DNA from 2 places in the Alteromonas naphthalenivorans genome. Region 1 is predicted to be linked to the other one. Evidence: predicted binding sites of a transcription regulator. Region 1 holds the regulator's gene; the other holds the start of a gene.
The links. The regulator ArgR, encoded in region 1, controls arginine synthesis, uptake and breakdown. The targets are predictions, from matches to a motif close to ANTGAATANNTATTCANT.
Positions count from the first base shown of each region.

Region 1 (5,070 bases):
TGGGCTAAGGTCTGGGTTACCGCCGTAATAGGTTAGGTGTTGCTGACCTGATGAGCAGTAACTATCGTCGCTACCAGGGTTATCTAGTGTATCGCAGTAATAGGTATCGTATGCGCTTGGGAAGCCGTAAGAGATGGTCGCGAACATTTCACTCATTGTTGGTGTACGGAAAGCTTCTCCCCAGCTAGCACGAAGTAAAAGTGACTCAGTTGGGCGCCAGCTGATACCTAGCTCAGGTACGGTATCTGAGAACTCAGAGGTTGAAATACTTTCGCCTGTATCCCCTTCAAGCTCGTACCCGTCGTAACGAAGTGCAGCAGATACTTCCACTTCATGGGGTAGTTCGATAGCAAACTCAGTATAGTAAGACTGTCGCTCACGAGTCGCATACACGTCGTCACCGCCCGAACCGCCTGAAATAATACCCAAGCCCGATTCAGGGTCAGATATCTGCTCAAAATCAAGGTAAGAGTACTCAGCGCCGAAAACAGCACTCACTGTCATGAAGTTATTCGAGAAACTTCGCCAGAAATGCTGCCGTCAATAATGTCACGCATCTGTGTAGACTGGTAGGTGCCAGTGTGATCAGCGCTAGCCAATAGCTCAGCGTTATAAGCAGACCAGTCGTCGGTACTTAAACCTTGAACATTAAATAAATCCAACTGTTCAGTATCAATTAAATCTTGTACAACTGTGTCGTTAACTAAGTTGTAATTGAATACCTCTTCTTTTGCAGACGTGCGTTGGTAATAAACTTGCCAATCCCACTCATTGCCACCAATGTCGGTATAGCCTTCAAGGCCTGTCACCATTTCAAAGGTGGTTTTTTCTGTGGTGGTGTCTCGTGTTCCCAAACTAGACGTTCGGAAGTAAACAGAGCCATCTTGACCATAAGGGTTCATTGCGTTATCCGCATCGATGGTCAGCGAAGATGTAGATACTGGGGTAGCAGCATAACGAGTGTCTGTAGTGCAGAGAAACGAGTAATAAGTTGCAAGTTCTCTGCTAACTCGTACTCGATTTTAGTCATTAAAGAGTTTTTCTCAGACGCGCCATAAAGCCAAGTGGTATTACCGTAGTAATAACCACAACGATCAGATTCAATCGATGTGTCAGCCACATCGCCACACAAATCTTCGTTATAAAGATACGAACTAGTATCTGTATCATAGAAATTGGCAACAGGGCTGTAGGTTGAATAGCTATCTAGTGCATTTTCGCCTGAAACCGCTACATCGCTGACTTCTTGAGTGTTTTCATGCTCCGCAATGAAAACGATACTACCTTTGTCATTGGTTACGCCGGCTGAAAAGTTATATTTGCTTGAGTTCCCGCCATCTGCTCCTGGATCTTCAAAGCTGTAGCCTACATTAACGCCATCGAACTGTTTCTTGGTAATAATATTAATTACGCCTGCAACGGCATCTGACCCGTAAATGGCCGATGCGCCATCGCGAAGAATTTCAATGCGCTCAACAATCGACATCGGGATCATCGACATATCAGAAGATGAACCACCATCGTATCCTAAACCTGGTAGGCGACGACCGTCCATTAGTACCAAAGTAGCGCCAGCCCCCAGACCACGTAAATTTACTTCACTTGACGCAGATGCGCCGCTGCCGTAGCCAGATTGTCCGCGAAATGAACCGAAAGTGTTAATCGAAGAGTTACGTAATACTTGGGCAACCGATGTATCACCAGATAACGCGATAGATTCAGCAGTAATAACCGTAACGGGAGATACTGACTCTAAATCCACTCGTTTAATACGAGAGCCAGTAACTTGGATTTTTTCTACAGGTTCAGCTGAATTTTCGTCATCTGATTGTGCGAGGGCCATTGGTGCGGCAAACAGGCTAGCGGAACCCGCCAGTAATAGTCCGCGCTTCACCGCAGTGCTGAGTTTATTTGTGTCAAACATTTTAATTCCCCTTGTCGAAGGTGATTACAATTTGTAATTACATAGACGTTTATTAGTTTTTATTTTGAGCAGATGTTTTCTGTCGGGAGAATTAAGCACTTCGTCGTGCTATTTGGCAATTTACAAAGTGTATAATTTGTTCTATTTAGACCTAATTTACTTTATTTATACGCAGAGCGATGAAACCTTTACGGTTCTATACATTGGTAAAATAAATATTACTTTTTTCTCTCTTAATATTTATTTAAAGGTAACGCTGTATATTAATTAAAATAGAAATGAAGAAGTAATGTGAGGGGGTAAATAGTGTGTAGATATTGTGTATGAATTTTGTGGGTTTAGCGCAGAAACGGCGCAGGTTTTGCGCAAATTCAGTATAGTTAAATCTGGCTTGAAGTAAAAGTGGGTGAGGGCGTTTCAGTACAGATTAAAAAGTGGAAGAAAGTTACTGTAATTACAATTAATGATAATGGTATTTTTGTGGGTTTTAGAATTTATACGTTGGTGAATAATAGGATGTTTTTAGTGGTGGTGATATTATTTAATTTTAAAGGTTGAGTTTAAATGTTGCTGTTTTTATCTAAGGATGGATTTTATAATTAATTTCTAGTTTTCAAATTCTTTACTTTTCTTTTCTTACTCTTTTCTGAGTCTGTGATAATTTAAATACACAGCTACCAAGTTGTTTTGTATCTCCCTGGTACAAATTCTTTACCGCCATCTTGTGATGGCGGTTTTTTTTGCTCAAAAATTAAGGCTGTGCCTTAGACATTCTCGAATAGGTCTTCCACACGTTGTCGTAACTCTTCAATAAGTGTCACGTCGGCAGGGGCGATAAAAATAGTGTCGTCGCCGGCTATGGTGCCAAGTACACCATCTTTTTTGCTTAATGAGTCAAGCAAGCGTGCAATGAGTTGCGCTGCACCTGGGCTGGTGCGAATAATCACCATCACATTATTATGCACAATGTCGAGAACAAGTTGCTTTAACGGGCTTTTAGCGGTAGGCATACCCAGTTCAGGCGGCAGGCAGTACACCATATCGCCACGGGCATTGCGGGTACGTACCGCGCCAAACTTACTTAGCATGCGGGAAATTTTAGATTGACTAATATTGTCATGACCTTGAGTTTTAAGGGCATCCACTATTTCACCCTGGGATCCATAGCTTTCCGCTTTTAAAATTTCTTTAAAGGCTTTAATCAGTTGCTCTTGTTTTGCGTTGGCCATAGCGTCCTGCACAGTAGTTAGCGGTAATAAGTTAAATGGTCATTAACGATTTATCATATATTGTGCCTTACAGGTGACCTTTGCGCAATTTAATTGCATAATCATGCATGATAGTGAATATCAACGTAAAAATGCCTTAAATGGCCGTATTAAGACCATCAGATGATTGAGTTTTCCCCCGCGTTGCATTAGTGTGACGTTCCGTTTAAATACGTGAGTAATCCCATAGGAGAAATGGTATGAAAGTAGCCGTGTTAGGTGCTGCCGGTGGTATTGGCCAAGCGCTGTCTTTGTTGTTAAAAACACAATTGCCAGCTGGTTCTGAGCTAGCGCTTTACGATGTAGCGCCAGTTGTTCCTGGTGTAGCTGTTGATTTGAGCCACATCCCAACTGCAGTAAAAGTAACCGGTCACGGTAAAGATGACCTAGCTGGTGCATTAACAGGTACAGACGTTGTTCTTATTCCTGCTGGTGTTCCGCGTAAGCCGGGCATGGATCGTTCAGACTTGTTCAACATTAATGCTGGTATTGTTAAGAACCTTATTGAAGGTGTTGCTGACAATTGTCCAGATGCTTGTGTTGGTATTATTACTAACCCAGTTAACACAACAGTGGCAATTGCTGCTGAAACGCTTAAAGCGAAAGGTGTTTATAACAAGAACAAATTGTTCGGTGTTACTACCCTTGACGTAATTCGCGCTGAGACTTTCGTTGCTGAGCTTAAAGACGTAGACGTTGCTTCTGTACACGTACCGGTAATCGGTGGTCACTCAGGCACAACTATCCTTCCTTTGCTTTCGCAAGTTGAAGGTGTTGAGTTCTCTGATGATGAAGTTTCAAGCCTAACGACTCGTATCCAAAATGCAGGTACTGAAGTTGTTGAAGCTAAAGCTGGCGGCGGTTCTGCAACCCTATCTATGGGTCAAGCAGCTGCACGTTTCTGCTTATCATTGGTTGCAGCAATGCAAGGTGAGAACGTGGTTGAATACACTTACGTTCAAACTGACGACAGCGACGATGCTGCATTCTTCGCTCACCCTGTTCGCCTTGGCGCAAACGGTGTTGAAGAAATCTTGCCATACGGCGAGCTAAGCGAATTTGAAGAAAAAGCGAAAAACGACATGCTTGAAGGCCTTCGTGGCGACATCAAGCTAGGCGTAGATTTCGTAACTGGCTAAGGATGTATTAGGCTCGGCATCCGATTTGAAATCAAATCGTAGCCACGCCGTAAATACATCCATGTAGGCTCCGCCACCGCATCCATGCGGTGGAGGGGCTACTATTTAATTTCAAACCGTATACCTACCAACACCTACTCATCGCACTCAGTAAAAAATTCTTTTTGTAAGACAGCATCCATGCTGCTGACAGTTTGTTACGACCTTACTAATCCTGCCTTTTTGTTTGTAGGCTCCGCTACTGCATCCTTGGCACGGGAGGGGCTACTATTTAATTTCAAACCGTATACCTACCAACACCTACGCATCGCACGCAATAAAAAATCCTTTTTGTAAGACCGCATCCACGCTGCTGACAGTTTTTCACGACCTTACTAATCCTGCCGTTTTGTTTGTGGCCTCTGCAGAACAGCTCGGCCTAATAAATAGCTACTTCCTATAATAGCCATGCCGGATAACAACCAGCCGTAAATACTTCCCTGTAGGCTCCGCTACTGCATCCTTGGCAAGGGATGGGCTACAATCTAATTTCGAAACGAAATCGACACTGATTTCATACCCATGTGTACGCCGCTATTCTACTTGGGGCGCAGTATGGCGCTTAGTTGTGAATTCTATAGAGGGTAAACGTCATACTTTCTAGTGGTCTGTTTTTATAAACTGAATAAGCATAGCCGTTTAATACATTCGACGACCGAATGGTAAATAACAGTGAGTTGGCAAAAGTGGGATGTGATGT
Region 1 is NC_015554.1:98,138-103,207, forward strand. It holds gene AMBT_RS21785 (TonB-dependent receptor domain-containing protein) at 1-504, opposite strand, end outside; gene AMBT_RS21790 (hypothetical protein) at 501-902, opposite strand; gene AMBT_RS21795 (TonB-dependent receptor plug domain-containing protein) at 923-1,924, opposite strand; gene argR (transcriptional regulator ArgR) at 2,689-3,153, opposite strand; gene mdh (malate dehydrogenase) at 3,393-4,331, shown strand; gene AMBT_RS00440 (hypothetical protein) at 4,933-5,070, opposite strand, start outside.

Region 2 (5,070 bases), 1.4 Mb from region 1:
CAATTAAGCACTTCGCTGGGAAAATTCCATTACTTGGTGTGTGCTTAGGCCATCAAGCCATCGGCCAGGTTTTTGGTGCTTCTGTTATCGGTGCAAAAGAAATTAAGCACGGCAAAACCTCTGCGCTCTTTCATAAAAACCGAGGCCTGTTTAATGGGTTTGAACAAGGTTACGCGGTAACTCGCTATCACTCATTGGTGCTTGATGAAAACCACTTCCCTAACGTTCTAAATATAGATGCGTGGTGCGTGACTGATGACGGGGAAAAAGAAATTATGGGAATCTCTCATAACGCACTCCCTATCTGGGGTGTACAATTTCACCCTGAATCCTTACTAACCGAGTATGGTCACGATATTTTAAATGCTTTTCTAAATGCCTAGGCCTTGACTCTTAGTTATTCTGCCAAGGGTTCAGAATAAACTTAAGCTATATGGCTTCCTGCCGATAAAAAGTTCTGCAGTTACTCGCATTTGGCGTTGTTTTTGTTTACTTTTTATAGGTTAATCAACAAAGCGCCTTTGTAAGTAGATATATTTAGGAATTAGGGCGACCCAATGCACGGCATCTATGAACAGACGCTAGAACAGTTACTTAGCAGGAGCTACTTTGAGATGACGACCCCAGCATCGACCCCGCCGCCTATCGATGAGCGCTTTGAGAGCCTATTAATTTCTCCAGAGCTTGCGATGAAAATGCTGGGGAAGCGTGGTCCTGGTGAAATCAGCTTTGAACAATCTGAACAAGGCGACGCCCGCAGGCAGTTACTTCACGTAGAAAAAGTCGCTATTGAGAATAAGCGCCTAAAAGCGCAGTCTGATGCCTCATATACCGAAACAGTTAATCATTACTTGCATGAAGTCTTATTAGGTGAGCTTACCGAGCAGCTATCGTTTACCTCCGACGTTTTCAACAACACATTAAATTTAAGTGATGACACGGGTGCTTTACTCGACGCGCTATCGGTACGCGCGGCATCGGTATCAAAACTAGAACCTATTGCAGCTAACTTACCTTGGCTTTATGACGAGTTGATGCAAGTCGTGAACTCTCCGGCTTTTAGAAGACGAGACTCCAAAGGTAGGGTAATCGTGGTGGAAACTTTCAGAACGGCACTTAGCTTCTTAGGCATTGAGAATTTACGCCTGCTTATTCCTTCTCTTATTGTAAAACGTGCCATGCCTCAGGTAACCGACCCGTACCCTTGCATTAAACTTAAACTCACTCAGTTTGCGCACGGCACGGCGGTATCCGCTAGGCACCTCGCGCCGCACTATAAGCTTAACCCGGTTCAGGCTTATAGTTTTGGTATGCTCAGTCAATTAGGTCGCTGTGCCATCATCCGGTTGTACTTCAAGTTGTTTGATAAGGTGCAGCTTCACCTGTTGACCGAAAGCCAAAAAGACAAAGAGCGCATGCGTCATGAAGCTTTATTAAAGCTGGCACCATCGGCGAATTACCTAATTGCATTACAAGATGAATATGCTGATGCATTATCCGCCGACCTTATTGAAAACATGATGTTGAAACGCTTATTTATTGGTGATGCGATGCGTCAATGTGCCAACAGAGAGCCCTGTGAAGTAGGCTCCATGGCTAAGCTTCTACATCAAGCTCGCACCTATTCGAAGGTAAGAATGCTGCATCAATCACGTATGATTGAAGTGGCAGAGGTAAAACCAATGATTAAAGAACAAGAATATCCATCAGGTGCATTGGAAAAACTAAGATCTGTTGATATTTTCACCCTTCCTTTATCAAGGGAGGAAGAAAACAGCTAATTTTTTGTGGATATTCATGCAAATTAGCCAAATATCTCCTTTTACCCTCATTTGACCCACGCCAGATCAACGCGCTCTGGCTGTGAGATTACACACCTAATTCACCTTTTAATTACACTATTCCTAAACAATATGGCTTAGTAGTAAATAGTTATTCACTTTTCCTGCAAATTAAGCCAGAGTCCTTGTATATAAAGGGCTGCAGCCATTCACAAACAAGACAACTCCTTAAAAAAATGGCATACTCACCGGTAATTTCGTTTATTTTTCCGCCTGCTCGAGGTCTATTGTACCGACACGGGCGCTTAAAACAGAGGTAACAAAAATGACAGTAACTCGCGCAACGTTTGATGAAGTGATGGTACCTAACTACAACCCAGCGGGTATGGTCCCCGTTCGCGGAGAAGGTTCACGCGTCTGGGATCAAGATGGTATTGAGTACATCGACTTCGCTGGCGGTATTGCGGTAAACGTACTAGGTCATTGTCACCCTGAACTTGTTAAGACTCTTAACGAACAAGGTAGCAAGTTGTGGCACTTGAGTAACGTATTCACCAATGAGCCAGCCCTTCGCTTAGCCTCTAAACTGGTCAATGCCACGTTTGCAGAGAAAGTGTACTTTGCTAACTCAGGCGCAGAAGCCAATGAAGCCGCATTAAAATTAGCACGTCGTTTCGCATTAGATAACTACGGTGAAGATAAAAACCAAATTATTGCTTTCAACAAAGGGTTCCACGGCCGTACTTTCTTTACCGTAACCGTTGGCGGACAGGCCGCATATTCAGATGGTTTTGGTCCTAAGCCTGGTGCTGTTGAGCATTGCGACTATAACGATTTAGCCGCTTTCGAAGCATTAATCTCAGACAACACATGTGCCGTTATGATGGAACCCCTTCAAGGCGAAGGCGGAATCATCTCTCCTGATATTGAATTTATCAAAGGCGTGCGTGAGTTGTGTGATAAGCACAATGCCTTGCTCATTTTTGATGAAGTGCAATCGGGTGTTGGCCGTACTGGTCACCTGTATGCCTATATGGGCTTAGATGTGACACCTGACATTTTAACTACCGCAAAATCGTTAGGCGGTGGCTTCCCTATTGGCGCTATGCTAACCACTACTGACATTGCCGCGCATTTAAAAGCAGGTACGCATGGAAGTACCTACGGCGGTAATCCACTAGCCTGCGCTGTAGCTGAAAAAGCCTTTGATATTGTTAACCAGCCTGAAGTACTTGAAGGCGTGCTACACAAAGAAGCCTTGTATCGTGAGCTTTTAACAGCCATCAACGACAAGTACGAGGTATTTTCTGAAGTACGTGGGCAAGGTATGTTGCTTGGCTGCGCGTTAAACGAAAAATACCAAGGCCGCGCTCGCGACTTTATGATGGCCGCAACAAAAGAACACCTTATGTGTTTAATTGCTGGCGCTAACGTTATTCGTTTTGCTCCTTCTTTGGTTATTCCTGATGAAGATATTAAAGAAGGTCTAGCCCGCTTTGAACGTGCCGTTGCCGCTGTTGTGAACGCCGAATAAACGCCAATTTAGCGAGTAGCGAACATGAATATAATTCGCCCTATTACACAAGCTGATTACCAGGCTTTGTACGACATTGCAGTAGAATCAGGTATTGGGTTTACCTCGTTGCCGGTTAACGATGATCTGCTGCATAGAAAAGTCGACCGTGCGCAAGAAGCTTTCACCAAAGCTAACGTGACTCAACCCGGTGATGAGTCGTACCTGTTTGTTATGGAAGATACGACCACCGGCGAAGTAGTGGGCACTTCAGGTATTGAAGCAGCCGTAGGTATCGATGATGCGTTTTACCACTATCACTTGAGTAAAGTGGTACATGCCTCTCGCGAGCTAAACATTCACAATACGGTTGAAATTCTCACCTTTTGTAATGACTACACGGGCGTGACTGAGATTTGTACGCTGTTTTTAAGAGAACAAGCCCGAGGCGGAATAAACGGGCGTTTTCTATCGAAAGTACGCTTTTTATTTATGATGGAGCACCGTGAACGCTTCTCTGAAACTATTATTGCCGAAATGCGTGGTGTAAGTGATGAAGAAGGCCGTTCGCCTTTTTGGGAATGGCTTGAAACCCACTTTTTCTCAATGGACTTTCCTACTGCCGACTACTTAACCGGTATTGGTAATAAGGTGTTTATTGCAGAACTGATGCCTAAATACCCTATTTACGTCAATTTATTAAGTAAAGAAGCACAGGCGGTTATTGGTCAGGTTCATGACAAAACACGCCCCGCTCTGCAGTTACTTGAAGGCGAGGGATTTAGTTGTCGCGGATACGTCGATATTTTTGATGCAGGTCCTACGGTAGAGGCCAATCTCAGTCATATCCGAACGGCACAGTCTAGCTTAAAAATGCCAATTGTTATTGATGACGCGGCGGCGGCACAAGGCCAAACCCACTACATCATCAACACCTCTGTTGCAGACTTTCGCGCGGTAGCCACCGAAATAGGGGTTAACGAAGAGCAAAATATTGCCGTGCTTTCGCGTCAGGCTGCAGCCGCTCTGAATGTGCAAGAGGGCGACTATGTTCGTCTTGCACCTGTAAAGTTCAGAGACTAATTGAAGGACACTTTATATGTTACATACACATTTTATCGACGGACAATGGGTGACCGGTGAAGGTCACGACCTAACCTCAATCGATCCCGCTAAAAACCAGGTTATTTGGGAAGGTAAGTCAGCCTCCCCTAGCCAAATTGACTTAGCAGTGAAAGCCGCTCGTGCCGCTGCCCCTGCATGGGGAATGCTGACGGTTGAAGAACGTTTAAGCATTATTAAGGTTTACGGCGAAAAATTAGGCGAAGCGAAAGCGCACCTAGCTAAAGTGATGGCAAAAGAAACTGGCAAACCTGAGTGGGAAACGGCCACAGAAGTGGGCGCTATGATGGGCAAAATCGCTATTTCTGAAAAAGCATATTTCGAACGTACCGGCAATGTGGAAAACCCTATGCCTGTAGGTAAAGCCTTCATTCGCCATAAAGCCCATGGTGTTGTAGCCGTATTCGGCCCGTATAATTTCCCTGGCCACTTACCTAATGGTCACATTGTACCTGCGCTTATTGCAGGCAATACCGTGGTATTTAAACCAAGCGACTTGACCCCTATGGTTGCCGAAGAAATGGTTAAGCTATGGGAACAAGCAGGCTTGCCCGCTGGCGTACTTAATTTAGTACAAGGTGAAGTTGAAACCGGTAAAGCGCTTGCGTCACACAATGGTATTGATGGGTTATTCTTTACCGGAAGTTCACGTAC
Region 2 is NC_015554.1:3,659,778-3,664,847, forward strand. It holds gene AMBT_RS15980 (anthranilate synthase component II) at 1-383, shown strand, start outside; gene AMBT_RS15985 (HDOD domain-containing protein) at 558-1,781, shown strand; gene AMBT_RS15990 (aspartate aminotransferase family protein) at 2,107-3,315, shown strand; gene astA (arginine N-succinyltransferase) at 3,340-4,377, shown strand; gene astD (succinylglutamate-semialdehyde dehydrogenase) at 4,394-5,070, shown strand, end outside.
Region 2: a site for ArgR is predicted at 1,924-1,941, ahead of AMBT_RS15990 (aspartate aminotransferase family protein). Genes of this name have one in related genera too.